DNA from 3 places in the Mycobacterium montefiorense genome. Region 3 is predicted to be linked to each of the others. Evidence: riboswitches for the same ligand, from Rfam matches in the RefSeq annotation. Region 3 holds a riboswitch; each other region holds the start of a gene.
What was found. Region 3 has a riboswitch for magnesium ahead of H7K34_RS23520 (hypothetical protein). Riboswitches for the same ligand answer to the same signal wherever they lie in the genome.

Region 1: linked by a shared signal. The riboswitch ahead of H7K34_RS18065 (Rv1535 family protein) and the one ahead of H7K34_RS23520 (hypothetical protein) in region 3 are both predicted to bind magnesium.
Region 2: linked by a shared signal. The riboswitch ahead of H7K34_RS06205 (VWA domain-containing protein) and the one ahead of H7K34_RS23520 (hypothetical protein) in region 3 are both predicted to bind magnesium.

Annotation. Positions count from the first base shown of each region.
Region 1 covers NZ_JACKVL010000013.1:983,894-988,528, reverse strand. Annotated here, with positions in the region: gene ileS (isoleucine--tRNA ligase) at 1-1,726, opposite strand, end outside; gene H7K34_RS18065 (Rv1535 family protein) at 2,050-2,292, opposite strand; M-box (ykoK) riboswitch at 2,583-2,752, opposite strand; partial or broken gene H7K34_RS18060 (NAD(P)H-dependent flavin oxidoreductase) at 2,962-4,086, opposite strand; gene H7K34_RS18055 (carboxymuconolactone decarboxylase family protein) at 4,122-4,635, opposite strand, start outside.
Region 2 covers NZ_JACKVL010000007.1:336,646-341,280, forward strand. Annotated here, with positions in the region: gene H7K34_RS06190 (universal stress protein) at 12-506, opposite strand; gene crcB (fluoride efflux transporter CrcB) at 532-900, opposite strand; gene H7K34_RS06200 (fluoride efflux transporter FluC) at 897-1,364, opposite strand; fluoride riboswitch at 1,456-1,529, opposite strand; gene H7K34_RS06205 (VWA domain-containing protein) at 1,819-2,826, opposite strand; M-box (ykoK) riboswitch at 3,255-3,437, opposite strand; gene H7K34_RS06210 (hypothetical protein) at 3,449-3,748, shown strand; M-box (ykoK) riboswitch at 3,922-4,090, shown strand; gene H7K34_RS06215 (MgtC/SapB family protein) at 4,419-4,635, shown strand, end outside.
Region 3 covers NZ_JACKVL010000017.1:753,514-758,148, forward strand. Annotated here, with positions in the region: partial or broken gene H7K34_RS23510 (NADP-dependent oxidoreductase) at 1-15, shown strand, start outside; gene H7K34_RS23515 (NRAMP family divalent metal transporter) at 19-1,686, opposite strand; gene H7K34_RS23520 (hypothetical protein) at 1,793-2,026, opposite strand; M-box (ykoK) riboswitch at 2,297-2,470, opposite strand; gene H7K34_RS23525 (O-methyltransferase) at 2,608-3,267, shown strand; gene H7K34_RS23530 (acyltransferase family protein) at 3,272-4,635, opposite strand, start outside.

The DNA of each region.
Region 1 (4,635 bases), on a different contig from region 3:
GGTAGTGAGTGTCGAACCAGTTCGCGTTCTCGAACGGGAAGTGCACCTGGGCGTACGGCATCGAGCCCGAGTCGAACCAAACGTCGAGCACGTCGGGGATGCGCCGCATCGTGCTGTTTCCGGTCGGATCATCGGGGTTGGGCCGGGTGAGCTCGTCGATATAAGGGCGGTGCAAATTGGTGGGCCGCACCCCGAAGTCGCGCTCGAGTTCGTCGAGGCTGCCGTAGACGTCGATGCGTGGATAGGCGGGGTCGTCGGACTTCCAAACCGGAATAGGGGTGCCCCAGTAACGATTTCGCGAAATCGACCAGTCGCGGGCGCCCTGCAGCCACTTGCCGAACTGGCCGTCCTTGACGTGCTCTGGGTACCAGGTGATCTCCTGGTTCAGTTCCACCATGCGATCCCGGAATTCAGTGACCGCGACGAACCACGACGACACCGCCCGGTAGATGAGCGGATTGCGGCATCGCCAGCAGTGCGGATAGGGGTGCTCGTAGGTTTCGTGACGAACCAGTACCGGCTGGTTCACCGCGACCGGCCCGCTCTGGTTCTTCAGGTCGCGGATGATGTTCGGGTTCGCGTCAAAGACGTGCTGCCGCTGGTAATCCGGGACCGTAACGTCGAAGCGGCCCTTGGAGTCGACCGGGGTGACCGGCAAGATGCCCACCTTGTCGGTGGTCGCCATGTCGTCCTCACCGTAGGCCGGCGCCATGTGCACGATTCCGGTGCCGTCCTCGGTGGTCACGAAGTCGCCCGGCAGCACCTGAAATGCTTCTGCTCTCCCCGGTTCCCCGGCCATGAAATACGGGAACGGGGGCAGGTAGCGGGTGCCCAGCAGGTCGACGCCGAGATGGGTGCCGAGGATTTCGGGTTCTTCGCCGATTTCGCGGGCATAGGCGGCCAGCCGCGCCTCGGCCAGCACGAACCGCCGATCCCCCACCTTCACCTGCGCGTAGGCCACGTCCGGGTTGACGGCAACGGCCAGGTTCGACGGCAGGGTCCACGGTGTCGTGGTCCACACCAGCAGGTAGGCGCCGTCCAGCTCGCCACCGGTCACCTTGAAGCCCACGGTTAGGGCCGGGTCCTGGCGGCTCTGGTACACGTCGTCGTCCATCCGCAATTCGTGATTGGACAACGGGGTTTCGTCGCGCCAGCAGTACGGCAGCACCCGGTAGCCCTCGTAGGCCAGGCCCTTGTCCCACAGCTGTCTGAACGCCCAGAGCACCGACTCCATGTACGGCAGATCAAGCGTCTTGTAGTCGTTGTCGAAGTCGACCCAGCGGGCCTGACGCGTGACGTAAGCCTGCCATTCGCCGGTGTAGCGCAACACCGATTCCTGGCAGGCTTCGTTAAACGCCGCGATGCCCATGTCGTCGATCTGGGACTTGTCGGTGATGCCGAGTTGGCGTTCGACTTCGAGTTCGGCGGGCAGCCCGTGGGTATCCCAGCCGAAGCGGCGGTCCACCTTGTATCCGCGCATCGTGCGGTACCGCGGGACAATGTCTTTCACATAGCCGGTGAGCAGGTGCCCATAATGCGGCAACCCGTTGGCGAACGGCGGCCCGTCATAGAACACATACTCTTCGGCGCCGTCACGCCGTGCGACGCTGGCCCGAAAGGTGTCGTCGCGAGCCCAGTAGTCGAGAACATCGACTTCGAGTGCGGGGAAGTCGGGGGCCCCACCGGGGAGCTTGGGATAAGCCCTGGCGTCAGCGTTTTCGGTCACGGTGCGCGTCGTCTCCTGCGTGCCTACGGTCAGGCCGGGGACGACGACGCGCTACCTGCGCGAGCACCGCGGTACCACCCCGCTTGCCGCGCTCACGCACGGCCGCTCGATAGTGGCTGTGACGGGCCTACCCGTTCGGGTCTACTGGGCCTGGCGGCTGTTCTTCCGAAGGCTCCCCGGTGATGGCCGGATCGGTGCCGTTAGGAAGATTCTACGGACCACTGCAAATCAAGAACTTCCGGCTCCAAGGGGCAAGCTGGCCGGCCAACCGGCCTGCGGTCGACTAGCCCCTTGGAGCCATCGGACTGGGTGCATCCATCCGATCAAGCCCGGACTTCGAGCAGCCCAACACGCAGCAGGGCCGCGTACACGTGACGCACCGGAACGGTCAGCAACAGCGCCACGCCGTCCACCACCGGGTCGTGGCCGATGCCGAACGGCAGCGCGTCGGCGCGGCGCGCCGCCTTCTTGGGTGCGGCAGCCCGCGTGGGGGTCATGTCGGGCACCACGTGCAGGTTGCGGGCGGGTGCTACGGCTACTACTTCGTCGAACAGTGCTGCGGTCATGATCGTCTCCTGACGGAATCGCAGACGGGTACTGACTGGACTGAGGTGTCCGTCCCGTAGTAGTTCCGATCCGAGAACGCTTGAGCGGCAAGCCGATTAACGTTATGCGGTGACTTAGCCGAGGGCGTCGAGCCGGAGGCCGGATCGGGACGGAACGGAGCCCGGATTTCGCTCCGGACTGCCACTGGAACTCACGAGTCCCTCACCTCCTCTACGGCCACGACGCGTGCGGTTTACCCACGTCTAGTGCGCGCACCAAAAGGAGTTCAGAATCCGGCGACCGCCAGAAATCCGCACCCCTCTCGTCAGAGCTTTGGCACCACACGACGTGTCCGGAAATTCGGAAGCCACTTTGGCTCAACCCTTAAGCCGGGAGGAGCTGTCCTGACCCGGGGCGTCTTTCGACGTTCGGGGTCAGTGGCCTGTGTTCGTGTAGCCGCCTCACCTAACGAGGTGCTGCTGCCATCCTCCACGAGGGGCCCAATCGGGTCAATCCGTTCCGGCGCGTGTCGGGCAAGTTCTGGGCGTCTTCACAGGTTTCCATCAGCTCTTCCGGTGCTGAACTGCGCAAATGCTATGACCTGAGCGGCTGTGGCATGGTTCACAGCCGCGGCACGCTTGGTCGCCGCACGCGAGGCTACATCCATTCCGGAACGCCCGGTCGCCTGGTCAATCGTCGGCCAAGTTTTCCAGCCGTCCGATGGTTTCGGCGAACTCTTCGATCATGTCGAGCATGACCTTTCGGGTCGGCCGGACCCGGTCGAGCGAACCGACCACCTGGCCGACGAAATAGGTTGCCAGCTCACGAGCCTTGGTGCCGGGATGAGCGGCCGCCTGGTTGATACGCATCTGAGGTTCGGTCACCAGGGTCGTCTACAGCGGCATACCAAGAGGCGCCGGGTTTTCGGGCCGCTCCCATTCCTCGGTCCAGGCCGTTCGCAGCATCCGCGCCGGTTTGCCGGTCATCGACCGCGATCGCACCGTGTCCGAAGAACTGGCGGCCAGGAACTTCTCCTTGACCACCGGATCCGTCTCGGCCTCCTCGGTGGTCAGCCAGACCGAGCCGCACCACACGCCCTCGGCACCCAGCGCCAGCGCCGCGGCGATCTGGCGGCCGCGGGCGATCCCGCCCGCAGCCAGCACCGGGACCGGTGCGACCGCGTCGACGACTTCGGGAACCAGGACCATGGTCGCCACCTCGCCGGTATGACCGCCCGCCTCGGTGCCCTGCGCAACGATCAGATCGACTCCGGCCGCGGCGTGTCGTCGCGCGTGCGCGGTGGTGCCGGCCAGCGCCGCCACCAACACGTCGTGGCCGTGCGCGCGTTCGACGAGGTCGGCAGGCGGCGGCCCGAGCGCGCTGGCGATCAACCGGATGTCATGGGCAAAGGCGACTTCGAGCAGCGGCTCATACCCCTTGGGCGAGATGTTGAGGCCGCCGGCGGATGCACGCGGCGGTTCGGCCGGCGCGCTGATGCCGTACCGGGCGAGCAAGTCTTCGACGAACGCGCGGTGCTCCTCCGGAAGCAGGTCCCTGACCTGTTTCGCGTCGATGCCGCCTTGCTCGGCGCCGACGTATTTGGGCGGCAGCAGCAGGTCGACCCCGTAGGGCTTGCCGCCGGTCTGCTCCTCGATCCAGGCCAGCTCGCTGCTCAGCCGCTGCGGGCTGTGCGCGACCGCCCCGAGGACGCCGAATCCACCCGCGTTGGTGACCGCGGCGACGACATCGCGACAGTGGCTGAAGGCGCATATCGGGAACTCCACACCGAGCAGCTCGGCGACTCTGGTCCGCATGTCACGACGCTATGAGTTATTGCCTGACATGGCAATCAACTCGCGGGTGCACACCCGTCGGGCGGCCAGCCCGACACGCCGTCCTCCAACGGGACTTCGAGGCTCTGCAGAATCGACGAGACCATTCGCCACGCGCTGATCGCGGTGACGAGCACCACGAGAATCGTTTTGTCGCTGTGCAATTCACGTTCGCAAGCCGCCCAGCTTTCAGCACTCACCGCGCCGTGGCGCACCACGTCGTCGGTGGCCGCCAGCACCGCACGCTCGGTGGGGCCGAATGCGTCGTGCTGTTGCCAGTCGCGCACGCCGACCAGGTCTTCGGCCGTCACGCCCAACCGGGTCGCGACGCGCCAATGCTGGGTCCATTCGTATTCGCATGCGGTGAGCCACCCGATCCGCATGATTATCAGTTCCCGTAACCGCGCGTCGAGGGAACCGTGCCACAGCATGGTGGCGAGCAGGTCGTTGACCGCACGCGCGAGCTGCGGATGGTTGAGCAACACCTGGAAGATGCTGAGTTCGGCCATGTAATCGGGAACGGCCGCCTCG
Region 2 (4,635 bases), on a different contig from region 3:
CGATGGATCCGTCAGGTCTGCTCCTCGCGGGGTGGTGGCACGACCAACACGGGTCGGCCGTGGTGATGAGTCAGTTGACGCGACACCGACTGGCCGGCAAGCGTCCCGATGAAAGAGTGCATGCCACCGCGTTGCCCGCCGACGACAATCATCAACGCATGAGTCTCATCGGCCAGGTTGGAGATGATCTCACTGGGTTGGCCATGCGCGGAGTGGTATGTCCAGTCGACGACAAGCCGGTCCAGGAAAGACCGGGCGGATGCCTCGTCATCCCTCAGGCGCTGATTGATCTGCTGCTCCCAGTCCGCCGCGTCGGGATCGATAGGCATGTCACCGGTGTCGGCCACGTGCACGACATGCAAACGCGCGTCAAGCCGTTGCGCGAGGTCGGCCGCGACCGCCAGTGCCGCAGCGCTGCCGCGCTGCCGGTCCCAGCCTAGGACGATGTTCGGCACATGTCCTGGACCGACCAAATAGTCAGGCGCAGTAGTCGTTTCAGCATTCATCGTGATTCCCTCCTCGACATAGCTGCTACACCAGCCAGGCCAGAGCCAAGCCTGCAGCGCACGCCGCCACACACGTAATGAGCGATCCGAACGCGTTAATAAGCGAAGCGCGAACGGCGCCCTGTTCGGCGAGGCGCACGGTTTCGAAGCTCGCCGTACTAAACGTGGTGTACCCGCCGCAAAATCCAGTGCCAATGATGTTCTGCCAATTGGCCGATTGGTGCTGAAAGAGAATCGCACCGGCCAAGATGCCTAGCAGCAGAGATCCGGTGACATTGATCAGAAATGTCGCCCACGGGAAGCGCATGGGCCAGGCTCGCTTCACGAGGGCGTCTACGACGAACCGCGTTACCGCGCCCATCGCGCCGAAAAGGATGGTCAGGGAGCTGATCATCTGCGTGAGCGCCTGCGGTGAACGCCGGCTGCAACGACGGTGCCTAACCAGGCAGTGGCCATGCCGCCCAGTACGCTAGCCAGCCCGTAACCCAGCGCTGCCGCGACATGCGCGCTCCTAGCTAGCAACGAAATATCAAGCGACAGTGTGCTATAAGTCGTGAAGGCGCCACAGCCGCCTGTGCCGAACGCGTACCGGATCCGCTGACGAACCCGACTGTCATCGCCCGTCCGAACCAATCCCTCCAGCAGGGCACCCAAAACGAATGCGCCGACGAGATTGATGAGCAAGGTCGCCCACGGCCACTGCTCGCAGTCATGGAGAAGCGCATCCTCGACCGCGACACGAAGAGCCGTCCCAGCAGCTCCACCAACGAACACCCACAACGATGCCGCAGACAGCGATCGTTGCGGCGATGCCGTCGCGTCCGGATCAGTCGGCAACTCGGAATGTGTGTCACTCATCGTGTGGCACGACCAACGTCAACCGCCGCGCATATCAGCTCAGATCTGGGCGACGACGGGCATTGCACGGGCATCTCCCAACCATTGACGATATCTGGCAGGAACTATCAGCCCAGAGGCGGTTCGAGCTGCGATGCTCAGGCGAGATCCATCACCCGCGCAAGACTGTACCTCGCGTGTGGTCCCAAGGTGAAGCAACCCGTTAACGGTGCCGGATGCCGCTTGATCCAACTCGTGTCTTACTAGGATTCGACACGAAAATGAGAAACCAGCTGCGACATTTTCGTGAGAATTTCTGCAAACCAGCAATTAGGGCGAGCGCTATTCGCCACTTAGCGTGAGAACCTACAGCGGCTTCGACGGTCCCTCGCCCTGGGGACCACAACACGTCCGCCAGCCGGGGTGCTGACACCCTTCGGTACTGAAGCGGCAGTGATTATCCGTGCTGTGCATATCAATTCGGCAGCGTCCGGTTAATGAGGAGACCGGCTAGTGCGGCGCAAACGAGGAGCAGCACCCCCAGCCGAAACCAACTCGTGCTGTTGTCTCCCCGGACGGTCTCGTAGCCGATCTGCTGCTGGATGCTGGCGTAGGCAGTCTTGAGTTCGGCAGTGTTATCGACATGGAATGCGTGTCCGCCCGACAATTCGGCGACGCGTTTGAGGGCGTCGTCTTCGACTGGCACCGACACGTGTGCACCGTCCAACTGGATTGTTCCGTTGGGGGTTCCAAAAGTGATGGTGGAGATCGGCACACCTTGATCGCGGGCGGCGCGGGCGGCGGTGAATTCGCCTCGGGGATTATCGGGGTCGGGCGGGTGGTTCTCCCGGCCGGTCGACTCCAGCACGATCCGTGCCGGTGGTGCACCAGAACCTCCGCCGAGCACCGCGCCCACAGTGGCGATGGATTGCAGTGCAGCGAAGATAGCGTCGCCGACAGCGGTGCGATAAGAGACTTGCAGCTTGTCGATCGCGGTCATGGTGGCCTGGTGATCGATTGTCGGGGAGACCAACACCGCTGGAGTGCCAGAGAAGGCGATCAGCCCCAGATTGATTCCTGCAGGGAGCTGTTCGGTGAATTGTCTACCGACTTGCTGGGCGGCGACCAGCCTGCTCGGTGCCATGTCGGTGGCGGTCATCGCCGGCGATACCTGGATCAATAACATGACGACTGCGCGATTGCGCGGAATCTGTACCGAATGGGTCGGGCCGGCCAACCCCACCGTCGACGCGAGCAGCGCAACCACGAGCAGGATCGCCGGCAGGTGCCGCCACCGCCTCGATCCCGTCGGCGCTACGCGCTCCAGTATGTCCATATTGGCAAATCGCAGCAGTCGCCGTCGTCGGCTGATCAGGGCCAGGACGTACAGGCCGACCAACCCGATGACGACGAACACAAATAAGAACCACCACTTGTGCTCGAAACCTGACGTTGTCAACGGGCCCAGCATAGGCACTGTCATCTCCGGGATTCCCGTCGGCGGCAGTAACTTTCGATTGCGGGCGACGAAGCTGTATGCCGCACGGCGCTGTGCATCTGTGAATCCTTTCTGCGGGCGTGGTTAGCCGCGCAAGGTGAGCAGCCCAGCCTTACGCGGCGGGACAGCACTGGCCGATTCGGGGTTGCCAAGGCAAGGGTGCGCCAGGTGGCCCAGAACCGTCTGCGCCGTCTGGCACCCCAACGAAGCGCAACCGTAACAGGTTGATGGAGAACGGCGTTCAGGATCCGCACGACGAAATAGGCCCGCGGCAAAGTGGGGACAGTACCGAATCCGCGGACGGCGGTTTATTACTTTTATCCAATGGTGATTCCCCACCTCCTCGCAGCCGGGACGCACGCGGGCGTCAACTCACAGCACACGGGGTGTTGCGCCGAGCCGAACCGGCTGAGCACGCACCCCTCTCGTCAGAGCTTTGGCACTGCACGCCGTATTCGCGACCGAAAAATCCAGCCGCAGAAGCCACTTGGGCTCAACCCTTAAGCCGGGAAGAGCTGTCCTGACCCGGGGCGTCTTTCGACGTTCGGGGTCAGTGGCCTGTATCCGTGCGGACGCCTCACCTAGCGAGGTGCTACCGCAATTCTCAATGCTGGGCTCGCACCGGTCAAGCTTTCTCTACAGTGAGTCCGACACCGACGCTGGCGCGATTACACCGGCCGCCGAGACCGGGCCGCCCACCCTCGCCCTTCTCGGCGTGCCACTAGGGCTGCCCGGCCACCTCTACTACGCCGGACTGGGTGCGCTGGCGCTCGTCGGAGTCGTGGAGTGGCCGATCGCCGCGACGTGGAGCCGGTGGATTCGCAATCACCCGATTTCTGAATCGAACCCCTTCTGGTGCAACAGTTGTCGCGACCGGCGAGACGGTCCGCACCGACTCACCCTATGATGCAGTCGAGGTTGACACGCCCCGGTGCGCGCTCGGTCAGGGCATCCCCGATGCTGGGCTGAACGGCACCTCGGTTCGGGACTGAACGGTTTCCGATGTCACGGCATGCCGCTTCGGGGCAGCCGCCGCCCGTGGGTTGACCCGATGAGCTGATGTGTGCCAGGCTTGTTCGCGCAGCACCTCGATAGGTGAGGCGTCCGCACGGATACAGGCCACTGACCCCGAACGTCGAAAGACGCCCCGGGTCAGGACAGCTCTTCCCGGCTTAAGGGTTGAGCCCAAGTGGCTTCAGCGAGACTGATACGCCGTGCAGTGCCAAAGCTTTGACGAGAGGGGTGCGGAGACCATCTCTTAGATGTGTGCTCTCTCACCTGTGCTAGTTAGGTACGACCGTGTGGGCGTGGTGAACTGCCCCGTGGCTGGAGGGAGGTGAGGACCCGAATGGCAAGTGGCAGTGGTCCGTATCCCAATCCGCGAATAGGTCTATCCGGACACCTCATGCACCGCTGAGTGGGTGTCGCAGCCGGGTTCCCCCGGGTGTGTGCAGTGTCGATCGACAACCGACACGGCCTGGCGCGGTGCGCGAAATCCAAACCTGCGCAGACACCACCCGACGCGCCCTTTCCGTCACGTGATTAGCACGCTGTCGGGAAAACACCAGGAGTACAACATGATCGACACAGTGGACACCGTCGTGCGGATCGCCGCAGGACTTGGCCTGGGCGCAGCTATCGGGTTGGAACGGCAGTGGCGATCGCGCAACGCCGGTTTGCGCACCGCAGCCCTGGTCAGTCTTGGCGCCACGCTGTTCGTCGTCATGGGTGGCTACGCGTTTACCGGTGTCAACGCCGACCCCACCCGCGTCGCCGCCCAAGTCGCCTCCGGTA
Region 3 (4,635 bases):
AACGGTTCGCGGTAATCGTCAGCCGACGCCGACCTCAACGAGCTTGACGATCGCAAATACCACCGCCAGCACCAGGTAACCGCGCAGGATCAACAGTCCTGCCCGGCGAGGCGGCGAAATAACCGGGCGGGCAAGGGAAGCAAGGTTGGGGGTGTGCCAGTTCAGCCGATCCTTTTGGCGCCGAGCTCGGCGCTCGGCGCGCGCGAGTTTCGACTCGTGCGGATCGCTGGATCGGCGAGCGCCGATGATCGCCAGAGCACCGCCGATGACGCCCGCTGCGACGCCGGCACCGAGCCCTCCCTCGAGGGTGGCCGTGGACATGTCCGGGAAGAACGTCGCCGCCGTCAACGCCAGCGACAACAGCACCAGCGACCACACGATGGCCCACGCAACGATGTTCTGCCGCAGCGTGTTTACCCACGGCCCCAGGATCGCCCGGTCGTTGCAGAGCAAAACCAGGAACACCGTTGCCGAGGGCAACAGGATGCCGGCAAACGCCTGCACGCCCTGCGTGATCAGCCCGAGGATGTGATCGGGGCTGAACGCCACCGCGGCCGACACACCAAGCAGGAGCGCGTAGCCGCCGTAGAACCACGGCGCCTCGCTGATTTTCCAGTGCAGGGAGTGCCGCTTGCCCATCGCGTCACCGATCGCATAGGTAGTGGCCAGCCCAACCGCGTTGGCCCCGATCAACGAACCGTCCAGCAAGATGATCGCGAACAGCGCCCCCACCGGGTGGTGCAGGCTGCTCGCGACCGCGCCGGCGTCGGTGAAGCTGCCGGCAACCCCGGATCCGGGCAGGCCGAAGGCGGTGACAGCCATCAGCGCCGTCCCCCCGGCAATGACCACGACGATGCCGATGATCAAATCGGCTCGCGCGTACGGAATCCAGCGTGCGGTGATGCGCTTGTCCACCACGTTGGACTGCTGGAAGAACAACTGCCAGGGTGCCACCGTGGTCCCCACAATCGCGATGATCAACAGCAGGACCGTGGAGTTCAATCCACCCGGAATGTGCGGGATTAGGCCGCCACCAGTGGTTTTCGGACTCGGGTGCACCATCAGCACCATTGGGATCATCACAACGTTCACGGCTATCAGCAGGAACATCAGCCCTTCCCAGCGCCGAAACGAGCCGCCAGCCACCACAGCGAACAGCAGTACGGCAGCGGCGGGGATCGCCACTATCTTCGGACAGCCCAGGAATCCCAATGACAGCGCGACACCGATGAATTCGGTGACGATCGTTAGGGCATTCAGAACCAGCAGATCACCGACGCTGAAAGCGCCCCAGAACTTGCCGAACCGCTCGAAGATCAGGCGCGCGTGACCTACGCGGGCGACCGCGCCTAACCGCAGCACCATCTCCTGGTTCACGTACAGCACCGGAATCAGCAATGCCAGGGACCACAACAGGTTCATCCCGTAGTCCTGACCGGCTTGCGCGTAGGTCGCGACACCGCCGGCGTCGTTGTCGCCCACCATGACGATCAATCCGGGACCAGTGATCACCAGCAGGGTGCGCAACCGCCGCCAGCGGCCGCTGAACGAGCCGGTCTCGTCGCGCTTGATGCGACCGAACGCACCGACGATGTCACCGGTGTGCGCGGAATCCAGGGTGGCTTGCCCGGAAGTGTCCGGGCTTACAGCGCCGGTAGTGCGGGACGGGGGGGAGGTCAAAGTCATGGCGTTCTCGCTATCAGTAGTCGGGCTACACAGATCGGGTGTTGAACGCGCCCCAGCGGCGGGTGAGCAACCCGCTCCCGCCGCTGGGACCGTTAGGCGCAACGAATCATCGGTAGTTGACCGCACTGCCCGATGACGCTGCACCCGGCGCGGCCGAGAGCACACCGATCGGCGTCAGCGACGCGTACAGGTTCGCCCGCTCTTCGGGTGTCGGAATGTGCATGGCGGACAACCTGTTTGTCAGCAGCCGACCCGCACGTAGCATCGACCGTCCGCGCAGCGTTGCCCGTCCGCGCAGCATTCCACGACCGTTAATACGGTGCACAACAACAAAAGTCATGGTCTTCCCCTTTTCGGAAGGCCGATTCGGCTCGTCAGCGCGCCGAGCATTCGCTAGTGCCGCCACCGTCAATACGGTTGTGGGACAGCAAATCCAAAGAGCTGCGTGAGCAGAAAGAAACGCCGGAACCGGATCGGATCAAGATGGATTTTGGATACCAACTATCGCCGGGACTCATCTCGCCCTCACCTCCTCACGGCCATGACACACGAGGGTGTCGTCACATCACACGCAAAAGACGAACGAATGGCCGGACCATGCGCCGACCAGGCCGCACCCCTCTCGTCGGAGCTTCGGCACTGCACGGCGTATCTGGACCATGTCCAGAAGCCACTTGGGCTCAACCCTTGGGTCCGGGAAGAGCTGTCCTGACCCGGGGCGTCTCTCGACGTTCGGGGTCAGTGGCCTGTGTCCGTGCAGACGCCTCACCTACCGAGGTGCTTGCCCGTACATGCTGGCACTAGGACCCACCGCTCGTCAAACGTCTTTGCAGACTTTTTACACCAGGCGTGGCACGTGTCACATTTACCGATCGTCGAGCTCTGCACGGCTGAACATCGCCGAGGAATACCCTCGTGGGCATGGCCACGTCCTTGCAAGACCCTCGCGTCGAGTCGGTGCTCGACCGGATGTACACCGAAACCAAGAACCAGATGTCGCTGCTGCGTGAGCGGCATGGTCAGTTCGATCGACCGATGACCACAGCGGAACGCGCCGAGGCGATGAGCGAGTTCTACATCCCGGTGACTCCCGAGGCCGGGCGGCTGCTGTACGCGCTGATCCGGGCTACCCGTCCGACGACCGTTGTCGAATTCGGAATGTCTTTCGGTATCTCCGCCATTCATCTTGCGGCGGCGGTACGCGACAACGGTGTCGGGCGCGTGGTGACCACGGAACTCAGTGCGAGCAAGATAGCCGCCGCAAAGAAGACGTTCGCGGAGACCGGCTTAGACGACGTGATCACCATTCTCGAGGGAGATGCGCTGACCACGCTGGAGGCGGTGGACGGGCCGGTCGAATTCGTCTTGCTCGACGGCTGGAAAGATCTCTACCTTCCGGTCATCAAAATGCTCGAGCCCCGGCTTACCACAGGCGCTTTGGTCGTTGCCGACAATGCCAGCTCGTCGGATATGGCTCCCTATCTCGATCGTGTTCGCGATGCCGCCAACGGCTACATCAGCTTCAATTTTCTGGTCCGGGAAAGCGACAGCATGGAAATCAGCTGCCGCACTGACGACTAGGCGTCTAGCGCAGTGACTCTTCCAGCCAGGGCGTCAGCCACTTGACCCCTTCCGGGGTGAGATGGACGCCGTCGCTGCGTACCTTGATGCCGTCGACCTTGGCGCTGTAAACACCGTCGGGGCAAAGCTTTTTGTTCAGATCCAAGATCGAAACATTCGGATGCTGCGCAACGGTATTGCGCAGCATGGTGTTCCATTGGTTGACCCGGTCCGGTTGGTCCTCTGGGTATAACCGGCCATCCGGTTTCTCGCCGCCCCGGCTGTAGGGCACCGTGGCGACCACCACTCGAACTCCGCTCGCGCTCACGATGTTCAGTGCTCGCTCTAACTCGCCGTTGAGATAGGCGTCGAAGGTCGGATCACCGATGTGGGTCCACTGCCCTTCGTTGACGCGGTCCACCGTTTCCCACCGGCCGATGATCAGCAGTGCGACATCCGGCTGATCCTGGCTGACCTGCGTTGCCCATCGGCCCGGCCACGTGTCGCATTCCGCCCGCTGATCCAGGGTTTGGCCGATGTAGCGATACGGTGTACCGCGCACCAGGCTGCATCCGATGACAGTGTGGTCGAGGAACGCGAATCCGGGCGTCGGCGGAAGATAGTGCATCCAGGTCCAGCCGATCGAATCACCGAATACCGAAACGGTGAACGGCCGGTTGGGGTTTCGCGGGCCGACCGGGCGAGCGCCACCCGGCGGCACCGAGGACACCGCCGCGACCGACGAAACGCCGGGGTGCAGGCCGTTCTCACGTAGACCGGTTCCGGTGCCGACCGGAATCACCAGCATCGTAATCGCGGCGGCGCTGGCCACGGTGGCGGCGGCCAGCGGCAACAACGCGACCCGGGCCGGCCGCCAGCGGCGGACGGGTTGTTCGATCAGCCAGTACGACGCGCCGGCCACCGCGAGCGTGAGCCCGCACCGGGCGGCGAACAGCGGCAATCCGGACCATCCGGTGCGTTCGCCGTTGAGCGCCAGAAAGATCGGCCAGTGCCACAGATAGATGCCATAGGAAATCGTGCCCAGCCACACCAGCGGGGGTACGGCCAGAATGCGGGCGATCAGCCCACGCTGCTCCAGCGCCACCGGGGCGACCACGAAGACGGCCGCAATCGCGACACCGATCAGCAAGCCGTGGCGAAAGTCGCCGACATTGCCCATCCCGAAGTGCGCCGCCGCCGCTAGCCCCGCCACACCCACGACCGGCAGCACGCGGGCGACCCGCCGCCCCCACCGAGTGCGGATCATGCACCAGCCGCGGTTCAGCGACGGCCAATCCCGAACCAGCAGAGCCGCTGCCGCCGATCCGACCAGCAAAGCCTGCGCGCGGGTATCGGTGCCGAAGTAGATGCGGTCACGCGTGGTGTCGG